One region of the Kitasatospora sp. SC0581 genome, then DNA from elsewhere that is predicted to be linked to it. Evidence: riboswitches for the same ligand, from Rfam matches in the RefSeq annotation. Region 1 holds a riboswitch; the other holds the start of a gene.
What was found. A riboswitch is a leader RNA that binds a small molecule or an ion and turns the genes downstream of it on or off. The one in region 1 is predicted to bind thiamine pyrophosphate.
Positions count from the first base shown of each region.

Region 2: it holds a riboswitch for thiamine pyrophosphate, as region 1 does, so the genes downstream of both, thiC (phosphomethylpyrimidine synthase ThiC) here and thiO (glycine oxidase ThiO) in region 1, are expected to answer to the same signal.

Region 1 covers NZ_JBLRWA010000002.1:395,968-401,655, reverse strand. Annotated here, with positions in the region: gene ACLWS4_RS04935 (polyprenyl synthetase family protein) at 1-787, shown strand, start outside; gene thiE (thiamine phosphate synthase) at 855-1,508, opposite strand; gene ACLWS4_RS04925 (Rv2175c family DNA-binding protein) at 1,508-1,873, opposite strand; gene ACLWS4_RS04920 (NAD(P)/FAD-dependent oxidoreductase) at 1,926-3,134, opposite strand; TPP riboswitch at 3,218-3,330, shown strand; gene thiO (glycine oxidase ThiO) at 3,334-4,509, shown strand; gene thiS (sulfur carrier protein ThiS) at 4,506-4,805, shown strand; gene ACLWS4_RS04905 (thiazole synthase) at 4,809-5,606, shown strand.
Region 2 covers NZ_JBLRWA010000035.1:50,523-56,210, reverse strand. Annotated here, with positions in the region: gene ACLWS4_RS33015 (hypothetical protein) at 1-432, opposite strand, end outside; gene ACLWS4_RS33010 (DUF5326 family protein) at 695-895, shown strand; gene ACLWS4_RS33005 (PKD domain-containing protein) at 983-3,478, opposite strand; TPP riboswitch at 3,717-3,851, shown strand; gene thiC (phosphomethylpyrimidine synthase ThiC) at 3,846-5,660, shown strand.

The sequences.
Region 1 (5,688 bases):
CACCCGCCGCGGCCTGCCCTCGGTCCACCGCCGCTTCGAGGCGCTGCACCGCGACAGCGGCTGGCGCGGCGACCGCGAGCAGTACGGCGCCTCCGCCGCGGTGCTGCTCGGCGACCTGCTGCTGATCTGGTGCGACGAGCTGTTCCTGCGCTCCGGCCTGGAGCCCGCCGCCGTGCTCGCCGCCAAGCCGGTGTTCGACCTGATGCGCACCGAGGTCATGCTCGGCCAGTACCTGGACGTGCTGGAGCCGGTGGCCGGCGACTCGACGGACGAGGGCGCGCTGGAGCGGGCGCAGACCGTCCTGCACTACAAGTCCGCGAAGTACACCATCGAGCGGCCGCTCCAGGTGGGCGCGCTGCTGGCCGGCGCCGGGCCGGAGCTGGTCGAGGCGTACGGGGCGTTCGGGCTGCCGCTGGGCGAGGCCTTCCAGCTGCGCGACGACCTGCTCGGCGTCTTCGGGGACCCTGCCGTCACCGGCAAGCCGGCCGGGGACGACCTGCGCGAGGGCAAGCGCACCCTGCTGGTCGCGCACGCGATGCGGGGCCTGCCGGCCGCCGACGCCCGGCACCTGGACGAGCGGCTGGGCGCGCCGGACCTGGCGGCCCCGGAGGTCGCCGAGCTGCGCGGGCTGGTCGCCCGCAGCGGGGCGCCGGAGCTGGTGGAGCGCCGGATCGAGGAGCTGATGCGGCAGTCGCTGGCCGCGCTGGAGGCGGCGCCGCTCGCCGACGAGCGGGCCCGTACGGTGCTGCTGGCACTGGCCGAGGCCGCCACCGTCCGCAAGTACTGAACGCACTGACGGGCGGCGACGGCCCCGGGCCGGTCCTGCGGGGTCCCACCGAGACCCGGGACGCCGCTCAGAGCGCGGCGCGCACCCGGCGGGACAGCTCGGCGGCGGCCGCCCGGGGGTCCGCCGCGGCCGTGATGGCCCGCACCACGACGACCCGGCGGGCACCGGCGGCGAGCACCTCGTCCAGGTTGCCGAGGTCGATCCCGCCGATCGCGAACCACGGCCGGTCGGTGTCCTGCTTCGCCGCGTACGAGACCAGGCCGAGGCCCGGGGCCGGGCGGCCCGGCTTGGTCGGGGTCGGCCAGACCGGGCCGGTGCAGAAGTAGTCCACCCCGGGCTCGGCGATCGCCGCGTCCACCTCGGACTCGGCGTGGCAGGAGCGGCCGATCAGCACGTCCTCGCCGAGGATCGCCCGGGCGGCCGGCACCGGCAGGTCGTCCTGGCCGAGGTGCAGCACGTCCGGCCGGGCCGCGTGGGCGACGTCGGCGCGGTCGTTGACGGCCAGCAGCTTGCCGTGCCGGCGGCAGGCGTCGGCGAAGACCTCCAGGGCCTCCAGCTCCTGCCTGGCCTCCAGGCCCTTGTCGCGCAGCTGGACGATGTCCACCCCGCCCGCCAGCGCCGCGTCCAGGAACTCGGCGAGGTCGCCCTGCTCCCGGCGGGCGTCGGTGCACAGGTACAGCCGGGCGTCGGCGAGCCCGGCGCGCGGCGTGTCCGCCGCCATCAGATCAGCATCGCCTGGGCGCGGCGCTTCACCTCGGTGCCGCGGTTCTCCCGCAGCGCCTGGATCGGGCTGCCGGGCAGCGACGGGTCCTCGGTGAAGAGCCACTCCAGGATCTCCGCGTCGTTGTACCCGCAGTCCCGCAGGACGGTCAGGGTGCCGGACAGGTGCTTGACCAGGCCCGGGCCGTCGATGAACGCGGCCGGGACCTGCAGCGACTTGTTGGGGCCGCGCCGGACGGCGATCAGGCCGCCGTTCTTGACCAGGTCACGCACCTCGGTGACCCGGACCCCCCACTGCTCCGAGATGTCGGGCAGGTACATCCAGTCGGTGACCAGGGATTCAATCTTGCTTTCGATCTCACTCACGCCACCAGACTGCCACCTCCGCGGCCCACCGCGCACCAGACCTGCCCCGCGCCTACCCCGCGACGGCCGCCTTCAGCGGTACCGCGGGGTCGGCCGCCCGGGCCGGGTCCAGCGCGGTGCCGCGCTCGATCAGCCGCCGCCCCTGGGCCAGGTCGCGCGGCCGGTCGACGGTCAGCAGCGCGCTCGGCACGCCGTCGCGCAGCCAGAGCACCGACCAGTCGGCGCCCCGCGGGTCGCCGCGCCGGACCAGCTCGTCGCCCTCGGCGTGCCGGCCGGCGTACTGGACCATCCGCCCGAACTGCTCGGACCAGAAGTACGGCACCGGGTCGTAGGCCGGCGCGTCCGCGCCCAGGACGGCGGCGGCCACCGCCTCGCCGGACCGCAGCGCGTGGTCCCAGTGCTGGACGGCCAGCCGGGCGCCGGCCCGGGCCGAGGGGTAGCTGACGCAGTCGCCGGCCGCGAAGACGCCGGGCACCGAGGTGCGCAGCCGCCCGTCCACGACGACGGCGCCGGTCGCGTCCAGCTCGACCCCGGAGCCGGCCAGCCAGCCGGTCGCGGGGCGGGCCCCGATGCCGACCACCACCTCGTCGGCGGGCAGGTGCGAGCCGTCCGCCAGCAGCACCGCGCCGGGCTCGACGGCGGCCACCCCGACCCCGCAGCGCAGCTCGACCCCGGCCTCGGCGTACCAGGCGGCCATCGCCGAGCCGAGCTCCGTCGGCAGCGCGCCGGGCAGCGGCGCCGGGCCGGCCTCGACCACCGTCACCTCGCAGCCCGCCGCGCGGGCCGCGGTGGACACCTCGGCGCCGATCCAGCCCGCGCCGACCAGCACCAGCCGCAGCCCGGGGCGCAGCAGCGCGCGCAGCGCCAGGGCGTCGTCCAGGGTGTGCAGCAGGTGCGCCCGCTCGGCGCCGGGCAGGGCGCGCGGCACGGCGCCGGTGGCGATCACCAGCGAGCCGTACGGGAGGTCGCCGCCGTCGGTGTGCAGCACGCCGGGGGTGAGGCCGGTGGCGCGGCGGCCGGTGAGCAGCTCGATGCCGAGCTGCCCGTAGTCGATGTCCAGGGCGGTGGAGTCGGCCTTGCCGAGCAGCACGTCCTTGGAGAGCGGCGGCCGGTCGTACGGCGCGTGCGGCTCCTCGCCGACCAGCGTGATCCGCCCCTGCCGGCCGCCCTGCCGCAGCTTGAGGGCGCACTGCGCCCCGGCCAGCCCGGCTCCGACGACGACCACCCGATCCGTTCCGCTCAGCTCTGCCACGCCCGCCACTGTACTCAGCGCGACGCGGCGGCCTCCGGGCCGTCCGCCCCGCGTACGGGCCTTCGGCCGGGCCGACCCCCGGCGTTAAGGTGGGAGGACCACACGGGAGCCCGGCGGACCGGGCTGAGAGGCGGGCTGACACGGCCTGCGACCGTCCGAACCTGATCCGGGTCATACCGGCGAAGGGAGAAGAGCAGCCTTGTCACGCTTGCCATCAGGCACCCATGCCGACGTGCTGGTGATCGGCGGGGGCGTCATCGGCCTCGCCGTCGCTTGGCGCACCGCGCGGCGCGGGGCGCGGAACGTGATCGTGGTCGACCCCGCCCACGGCGGCGGGGCCGCCGGGGTCGCGGCCGGGATGCTCGCCCCGGTCACCGAGCTGCAGTACGGCGAGGAGCCGCTGCTGCGCCTCGGGATGGCCTCGAACGAGCGGTACGAGACCTTCGCCGCCGAGCTCTCCGAGGCGAGCGGCGGCCTGGACACCGGCTACCGCCGCTGCGGCACGATCGCCGTCGCGCTGGACTCCGACGACCGCGAGGAACTGCGCGAGCTGTACGCCTTCCACCAGCGGCTGGGCCTGGACTCGACCTGGCTGACCGGCCGGGAGGCCCGCAGGCTGGAGCCGATGCTGGCCCCCGCCGTCCGCGGCGCCCTGCACGCCGCGGACGACCACCAGGTGGACCCCCGGCGCCTGCTCACCGCCCTGGTCGCCGCCTGCGGGCGCGCGGGCGTCCTGCTGCACCGCGCCGAGGCCGTCGAGCTGCTGGTCGAGGACGGCCGCGCGACCGGCGCCCGGCTGAGCACCGACGAGACGGTGACCGCCGACCAGGTCGTGCTCGCCGCCGGCCCGCACAGCCACCGGCTGCCCGGTCTGCCCGAGGGGGTGCTGCCCGCGATCCGCCCGGTGAAGGGGCAGGTGCTGCGGCTGCACGTGCCGGAGGCCTACCGGCCGTTCCTCTCCCGCAACGTCCGCGCCGTGGTCCGCGGCCGGCACATGTACCTGGTCCCCCGGGAGAACGGCGAACTGGTCGTCGGCGCGACCACCGAGGAGCAGGGCTACGACACCACCGTCACCGCCGGCGGGGTGTACGAACTCCTGCGGGACGCCCACGAGTTGGTCCCGGGGATCACCGAACTCCCGCTGCGCGAGACCTCGGCCGGGCTGCGCCCCGGCTCGCCGGACAACGCCCCGCTGCTGGGCCCGGCCCCGCTGCCCGGGCTGGTCGCCTCCACCGGCCACTACCGCAACGGCGTGCTGCTCACCCCGGTGACCGCCGACCTGGTCTCCGAGTACCTGGTCACCGGTGAAGTCCCCGAGCTCGCAAGGCCGTTCACCCCCGCCCGGTTCTCCTCCGAATCCCCCGTCGCGAAGGCCTCCGCATGACCGAGATCGCCCTGACCGAGAACGCCCCGAACGAGCACGCCCCAGACGAGAACGCCGTGCACGAGGACGCCCCGAACCCGGTCGCCCCGGCCGAGATCGCCCTGACCGTCAACGGCGAGCCCCGCCGGGTGCCCGCCACGACCACCCTCGCCGAGCTGGTGGCCTCCGTCAGCGCCGCCAACACCGGTGTCGCCGCCGCGCTCAACGAGGCCGTGGTGCCGCGCGGTTCGTGGCCCGGGACGGCACTGGGCAGCGGCGACCGGATCGAGATCCTCACCGCCGTCCAGGGAGGCTGAACCATGGCCGACGATCTGCTGACCATCGCCGGGACGGCCTTCTCCTCCCGGCTGATCATGGGCACCGGCGGCGCCCCCAGCCTGGAGGTCCTGGAGCGCGCGCTGCTCGCCTCCGGCACCGAGCTGACCACCGTCGCGATGCGCCGGGTCGACGCCACCACCCAGGGCTCCGTCCTGGACGTGCTGACCCGCAACGGCATCCGGGTGCTGCCCAACACGGCCGGCTGCTTCACCGCCGGCGAGGCCGTGCTGACCGCCCGGCTGGCCCGCGAGGCGCTCGGCACCGACTGGGTCAAGCTGGAGGTGATCGCCGACGAGCGCACCCTGCTGCCCGACCCGATCGAGCTGCTGGACGCCGCCGAGACGCTGGTCGACGACGGCTTCACCGTCCTGCCGTACACCAACGACGACCCGGTGCTGGCCCGCAAGCTGGAGGACGTCGGCTGTGCGGCCATCATGCCGCTGGGCTCGCCGATCGGTTCGGGCCTGGGCATCCGCAACCCGCACAACTTCCAGCTGATCGTGGAGGGCGCGGGCGTCCCGGTGATCCTGGACGCGGGCGCCGGCACCGCCTCCGACGTGGCGCTGGCGATGGAGCTGGGCTGCGCCGCGGTGATGCTCGCCTCCGCGGTGACCAGGGCTCAGGACCCGGTGCTGATGGCCGAGGCGATGCGGCACGCCGCCGAGGCGGGCCGGCTCGCCCACCGGGCCGGCCGGATCCCGCGCCGCTTCCACGCCGAGGCCTCCTCCGCGATGGCCGGCCGGGCCGACCTGGACACCCGCGAGCACCCGGCTTTCTGAACCGTCGCGCATGTCACAAGCCGGTCCCGGAGGCGGTGTCCGCCGGGACCGGGCGGTCCCGCACCCTAGACTCTCCGAGTGG
Region 2 (5,688 bases), on a different contig from region 1:
GATGCTGGAGGTGGCGGGCTTGGTGCCCGGAGTGCCGGGGGTGCCGCTGACCGTCACGAAGCTGTCGGCGGTCGGATCAGTCACGGTCACGTTGACCACCACGGCCGTGGCATCGGCCGGGATGACGCCGTAGCACTCCTGCGGGGGGTGGTTGTGGCAGCCCGTGGCGATCGGGGTCGAGTAGTACTCGCCCTCCTGGACCGGCCAGACGCTGTGGGTCGCCGGGTTGCCCGCGCGGGTGTCCAGGATCCGGGTCGGGGCCATCCCGACGAATCCGGCCGGTGCGGTGGCGCCGGGGGCTGTGCCGGCGGCAGCGGTGGCGGCCGCCGGGGCGGTGGCCGGGGCGGCGGTCGCGGGCACCGCGGCGAGGGCCGCGACGGTGAGGCTGAGCGCCGCGAGAGCGGCGGTGGACATGGCTGTGCTGGCCCGCATGGGTCGGGTTCCCCCCTGGTAGACGGCGCCGGGAGGGCATGGTCCCGGCACTAGGTAGGACGTTCCGGAAGGCCGGGGGTTGTGCCGCGTCGGAGGAATTCTCGGGGGTCACCCGGGGGGTCGGGATCGGGGGGATCTCGGGGTTCTCTCCGGGCCGTTGGGCCTCGTTCCGGCACTCGCGCCACCGTACGATCGAAGTACCGAAAGCAAGCGGGATGCGGCACCGGACGGCGGCCGACCCGAGGGGAGAAGAGGAACCGACATGGCTGAGCTCTGGAAGTCGCTGCCCTCCTGGGTGCGCAACATCGTCATCCCGGTGCTGGTCCTGGTGCTGGCCTGGAACATCGTCGCCTTCGTGTTCGGCGTCGTCGGCGCACTGCTCTCGATCGTGATCAAGCTGCTGGTGGTGGTCGGTATCGCGGCCGCCGTGGTGGTCCTGGTGAAGAAGGCGGCCAAGAGCTGACCGGCCGCCCCGACCGCCGCCCTGAGGCCCGGCCCCCCGCGAGACGGGGAGCCGGGCCTCTGGCGTTCTCCGGTGTCCGGAGTGCTGCTACTGGTTGCGGTAGTAGCCGAAGAGGTCGGCGATGACCTGGGTGGTGCCGGCGTGGTTGGCGATGTCGAACCGGCCTCCGTCGTCGACCGGGACGGTGGTGTGGTTGGAGACGTCCAGCCCCGGGCTGGCGTTCAGGTTGCTGGTGTCGGGCTGGGGCGTCCCGGACGCCCACGCGGTGAGGTGGGTGGCCCCGGTGGTGCCGGTCGCCGTCAGGTTGACCACCGCGGCGGTCGCGCCGGAGGGCACGCCCCGGACCTGCTGGGTGGAGAACGGGGTGAAGGTGACGTTGCCCCGCGAGTCGAGCAGACGGGTCGGGGGGACCGGGGTGAACAGGCCCTTGCCGTCCGGGCCGTAGTAGCCGAAGACGTCGACCACGAGGTGCGAACTGGAGGCGTTGGTGAAGAGCTCGACGCTGCCGTCCGCGCCCAGCGGGACCACCACCTGGTTGGGGATGTTCCGGCCCGGGGCGGTGTTGAGGTTGGAGCCGGCCGCGGGGCGCTGGGTTCCGCCGGGGTAGACGGTGACGAAGCCCGCCGAGGCGGACTCGGTGGCGGTCACGTTGAGCACCGCCGAGGTGGCGCCCGCCGGGACGCCGCCGGCGCCGGCCACCTGGAGCCGTCGGGGGGTGCCTCCGGTCAGCGGGGTGGCGTCGGAGCGGGTGTCGAGCAGCCGGGCCGGGGCGACGGAGGTGAAGCGGTCGGGGCTGCCGGCCGTGAAGTAGCCGAGGACGTCGGCGACGGTGTGCACGTAGCCCGCGTTGTTGCGCACCACCACCCTGCCGTCCGGGCCGATCGGCACGGTCACCAGGTTGGCGACGTCCTGGCCGGGGCCGAAGTTCACGTTCGAGGTGGTCGGCCGGGCGGCGGCGGACGGGTAGACGTCCAGGTGGCTGTCGGCGGTGCCCTCGGTGGCGGTCAGGTTGAGCACGACGGCCGTGGCGCCCGGGGGCACCAGGGTGCCGGCCGAGCCGGAGACGCGGTTGCGCAGGTCCAGATCGATGGTCTCGCCGGGGCCGAGCCGCGGGTAGCGGCCGCCCGGCTGGCGGGAGTCCAGGATGCGGGTCGGCGCGATCGCGGTGTAGCCGGCCGGGGTGTAGTCGACCTTCCTCCACTGCACATCCGTCCGGCTGGCGCCGAACTCGTCGGTGGTCGTGAGCTGCACCCGGTAGTCGCCGGGCTTGGCGTACACGTGACGCACGGTGGGGCGGTTCGGCCCCGACGCGGTGGTGCCGTCGCCGAAGTCGTAGGAGTAGTCGGTGATCCGCGACGGGACGACGGGGTTGGCGTCGACCGTGACGGCCAGCGGGTCGGAGCCGGTCTCCGGGGTCACCTTGAGGTCGGTCTTGAAGGAGCCGACGACCTCGTACGCGCCGCGGTCGCGGAAACCGCCGTTCGGGCCGGTGTTGGGGACGTCCGGGTGGTCCGTCGCGCCGTGGCCGAGCAGGTCGACGGCCGAGACGCCGGGCACCTCGGGGCCGGCGGAGTCGATCACGCCGTTGGGCAGCCAGCCGAGGGCGGCCACCGGCATCGAGTACCCCCACAGGTCGGGGTCGAACTGCACGCTGACGTTGAGGTCGTGGCCGCCCTGGCCGGTCGCGGCCTTCAGGTTCTCGGCCCACTGGTACTTGGTGCCACCCCACTCGTAGGTGGGGATGTGGCCGAGCCCGGGGGGCTGGATGGTGTTGTAGTCGAGGACGGTGCCCTCGGTCGAGCCGGCCGACACCCGGACGACGGACATGTCGGCGAGGTTGTTCGTGATCGTCGCGTGGTGGGACGCGCCGGCCAGGTCGAAGGCGGTCGACACCGACCACTGGAACCGCACCGTGTTGTGGGTGATGACGGTGTTCGGCGCGTCGGTCAGCGACACGGCCGACCCGAACGTGGAGTTGAAGTCGTTGCCGGCGATCACTGTCCCGGAGATGCCCGGCCCGACCTTCACGCCGCCGCTGGCCAGACTGACGATCGAGCGCTCCACCCGGACGTGGTCGCTGGCGCCGGTGACGTTGACGGCCGGCCGGAGGACGTCGCCGTTCGGCTGCTCGATCAAGTTTCCGGAGAGCTCGACCCGGCTGACCCCGTCGAGTTCGAAGTGGGTCACGTCGAAGCCGGAGAAGACGACGTCGTGCTGGCCGGAAATCCTCACCGCCTGCTTCTGCGGACCGGCGATGACCGGAAGGGTCTTCTTCAGGGCGAGGCGGCCGGCGCCGCGGAAGGTGATCGGCCTGCCGGGCTCGCCGGAGCGCCGGACGGTCAGGTCCTCGGCGTAGGTGCCCGACGCGACCTCCACGGTCTGGCCCGGCAGCACCTGGTCGGCGGCGGCCTGGACGGTGCAGAACGGAACCGCCCGGGTGCCCGGACCGCTGTTCGAGCAGGCGGAGTTGGAGCCTTCGACGTACAGGACTGCGGCCGGTTCGGCCGCCACCGCGGGCAGTGGCAGGCCCACCACGGCGGAGACCACGGCGGCGCTCAGGCCGGCCGCGTGACGGATGCGCACGGAGTACTTCCCCCAAGAATCGTCAGAGCCGCGACACCCCGGGCCGGTCGCCCGCACGGAGGGGCCGTGCGCGACCCGGTGGAGTGCCTGCGGAGCATTCGTGAGCATTATGAGGGTGCGTTCGGACACTTTCGGCCACCGGGGTGCCGTCGACGAGGACCCGCCGCCGGCCCGTGAGGCGCTCTGGACCTGCGGCGATCCGCTCGCTACGGTGTTGGGCGTCGTGTGCAGGCAACACCGCCTGCGACGCGGGAGCTCGGAGCACCGGGCTGAGAGGACGCTGACCGGGACGTCGACGGACGGACCGACGGCTGCGTCGACCGCAGGAACCTGACCGGGTAATGCCGGCGTAGGGAGTAGAGGTCAGATGACCACGTTCGAAGCACAGCCGCAGTCTGTCCGGAGCGCCCCCAGCAGCGAGCGCACCGGCTACCCGACCCCGGCCTGGCACAAGGCCTACCGCGAGGGATCGCGCCCCGACCTGCGCGTCCCGTACCGCGAGGTGCGGCTCACCAACGGCGGGACCGTCCCGCTGTACGACACCTCCGGCCCGTACACCGACCCGTCGTACGAGCCCGACGTGCGGCGCGGCCTGCCCGCGCTGCGGGACCCCTGGATCCGCCAGCGCGGCGACGTCGAGGAGTACGACGGCCGCGAGTCGCGCCCCGAGGACGACGGGATCAAGCACACCTCGCCGCGCGGCGGGAACCTGCGCAACCTGGACGCCGTCTTCCCCGGCCGCCCGCGCCGTCCGCTGCGCGGCCGCGATGGTGCCGCCGTCACCCAACTCGCCTACGCCAAGCGGGGCGTGGTGACGCCGGAGATGGAGTTCGTGGCGCTGCGCGAGGGCCTGGCGCCCGAGTTCGTGCGGGCCGAGGTGGCCCGCGGCCGGGCCGTCATCCCGGTCAACGTGAACCACCCCGAGGTGGAGCCGGCCGTCATCGGCACCAACTTCCTGGTGAAGATCAACGCCAACATCGGCAACTCGGCCGTCACCTCCTCGATCGAGGAGGAGGTGGAGAAGATGACCTGGGCCACCCGCTGGGGCGCCGACACCGTCATGGACCTCTCCACCGGCCGCAACATCCACACCACCCGCGAGTGGATCCTGCGCAACTCCCCCGTGCCGATCGGCACCGTGCCGCTGTACCAGGCCCTGGAGAAGGTGGACGGCCGCGCCGAGGAGCTGAGTTGGGAGGTGTACCGGGACACCATCGTCGAGCAGTGCGAGCAGGGCGTCGACTACATGACCGTCCACGCCGGCGTGCTGCTGCGCTACGTCCCGCTCACCGCGCGCCGCAAGACCGGCATCGTCTCGCGCGGCGGCTCGATCATGGCGGCCTGGTGCCTGGCCCACCACCAGGAGAACTTCCTCTACACCAACTTCGAGGAGCTCTGCTCCATCCTCGCCTCCTACGACGTCACCTTCTCGCTCGGTGACGGCCTGCGTCCGGGCTCGATCGCGGACGCCAACGACGAGGCGCAGTTCGCCGAGCTGAAGACCCTCGGCGAGCTCGGCCGGATCGCCCGCGAGCGGGACGTCCAGGTGATGATCGAGGGCCCGGGCCACGTCCCGATGAACAAGATCCGGGAGAACATGGATCTCCAGAAGGAGATCTGCGACGAGGCGCCGTTCTACACCCTCGGCCCGCTGACCACGGACGTCGCCCCCGGCTACGACCACATCACCTCGGGCATCGGCGCCGCGATGATCGCCTGGTGGGGCACCGCGATGCTCTGCTACGTGACCCCCAAGGAGCACCTGGGCCTGCCCAACCGGGACGACGTCAAGACCGGCGTGATCACCTACAAGATCGCCGCCCACGCCGCCGACCTGGCCAAGGGCCACCCCGGCGCCCAGGCCTGGGACGACGCCCTCTCCGACGCCCGCTTCGAGTTCCGCTGGGAGGACCAGTTCAACCTGGCCCTCGACCCGGAGACCGCCCGCGACTTCCACGACGAGACCCTCCCCGCCGAGCCCGCCAAGACCGCGCACTTCTGCTCGATGTGCGGCCCGAAGTTCTGCTCGATGAAGATCTCCCAGAAGATCCGCGACGAGCACGGCGACGGATCCACCGCCGTCTCCAGTGAGTTCGACGCCGAGGCGCTGGCCGGCATGGCCGAGAAGTCCGCCGAGTTCGCGGCCCAGGGCAACAAGGTCTACCTCCCGCTGGTGGACTGACCCGGGACGCCGGAGCGCCGCCCCGATC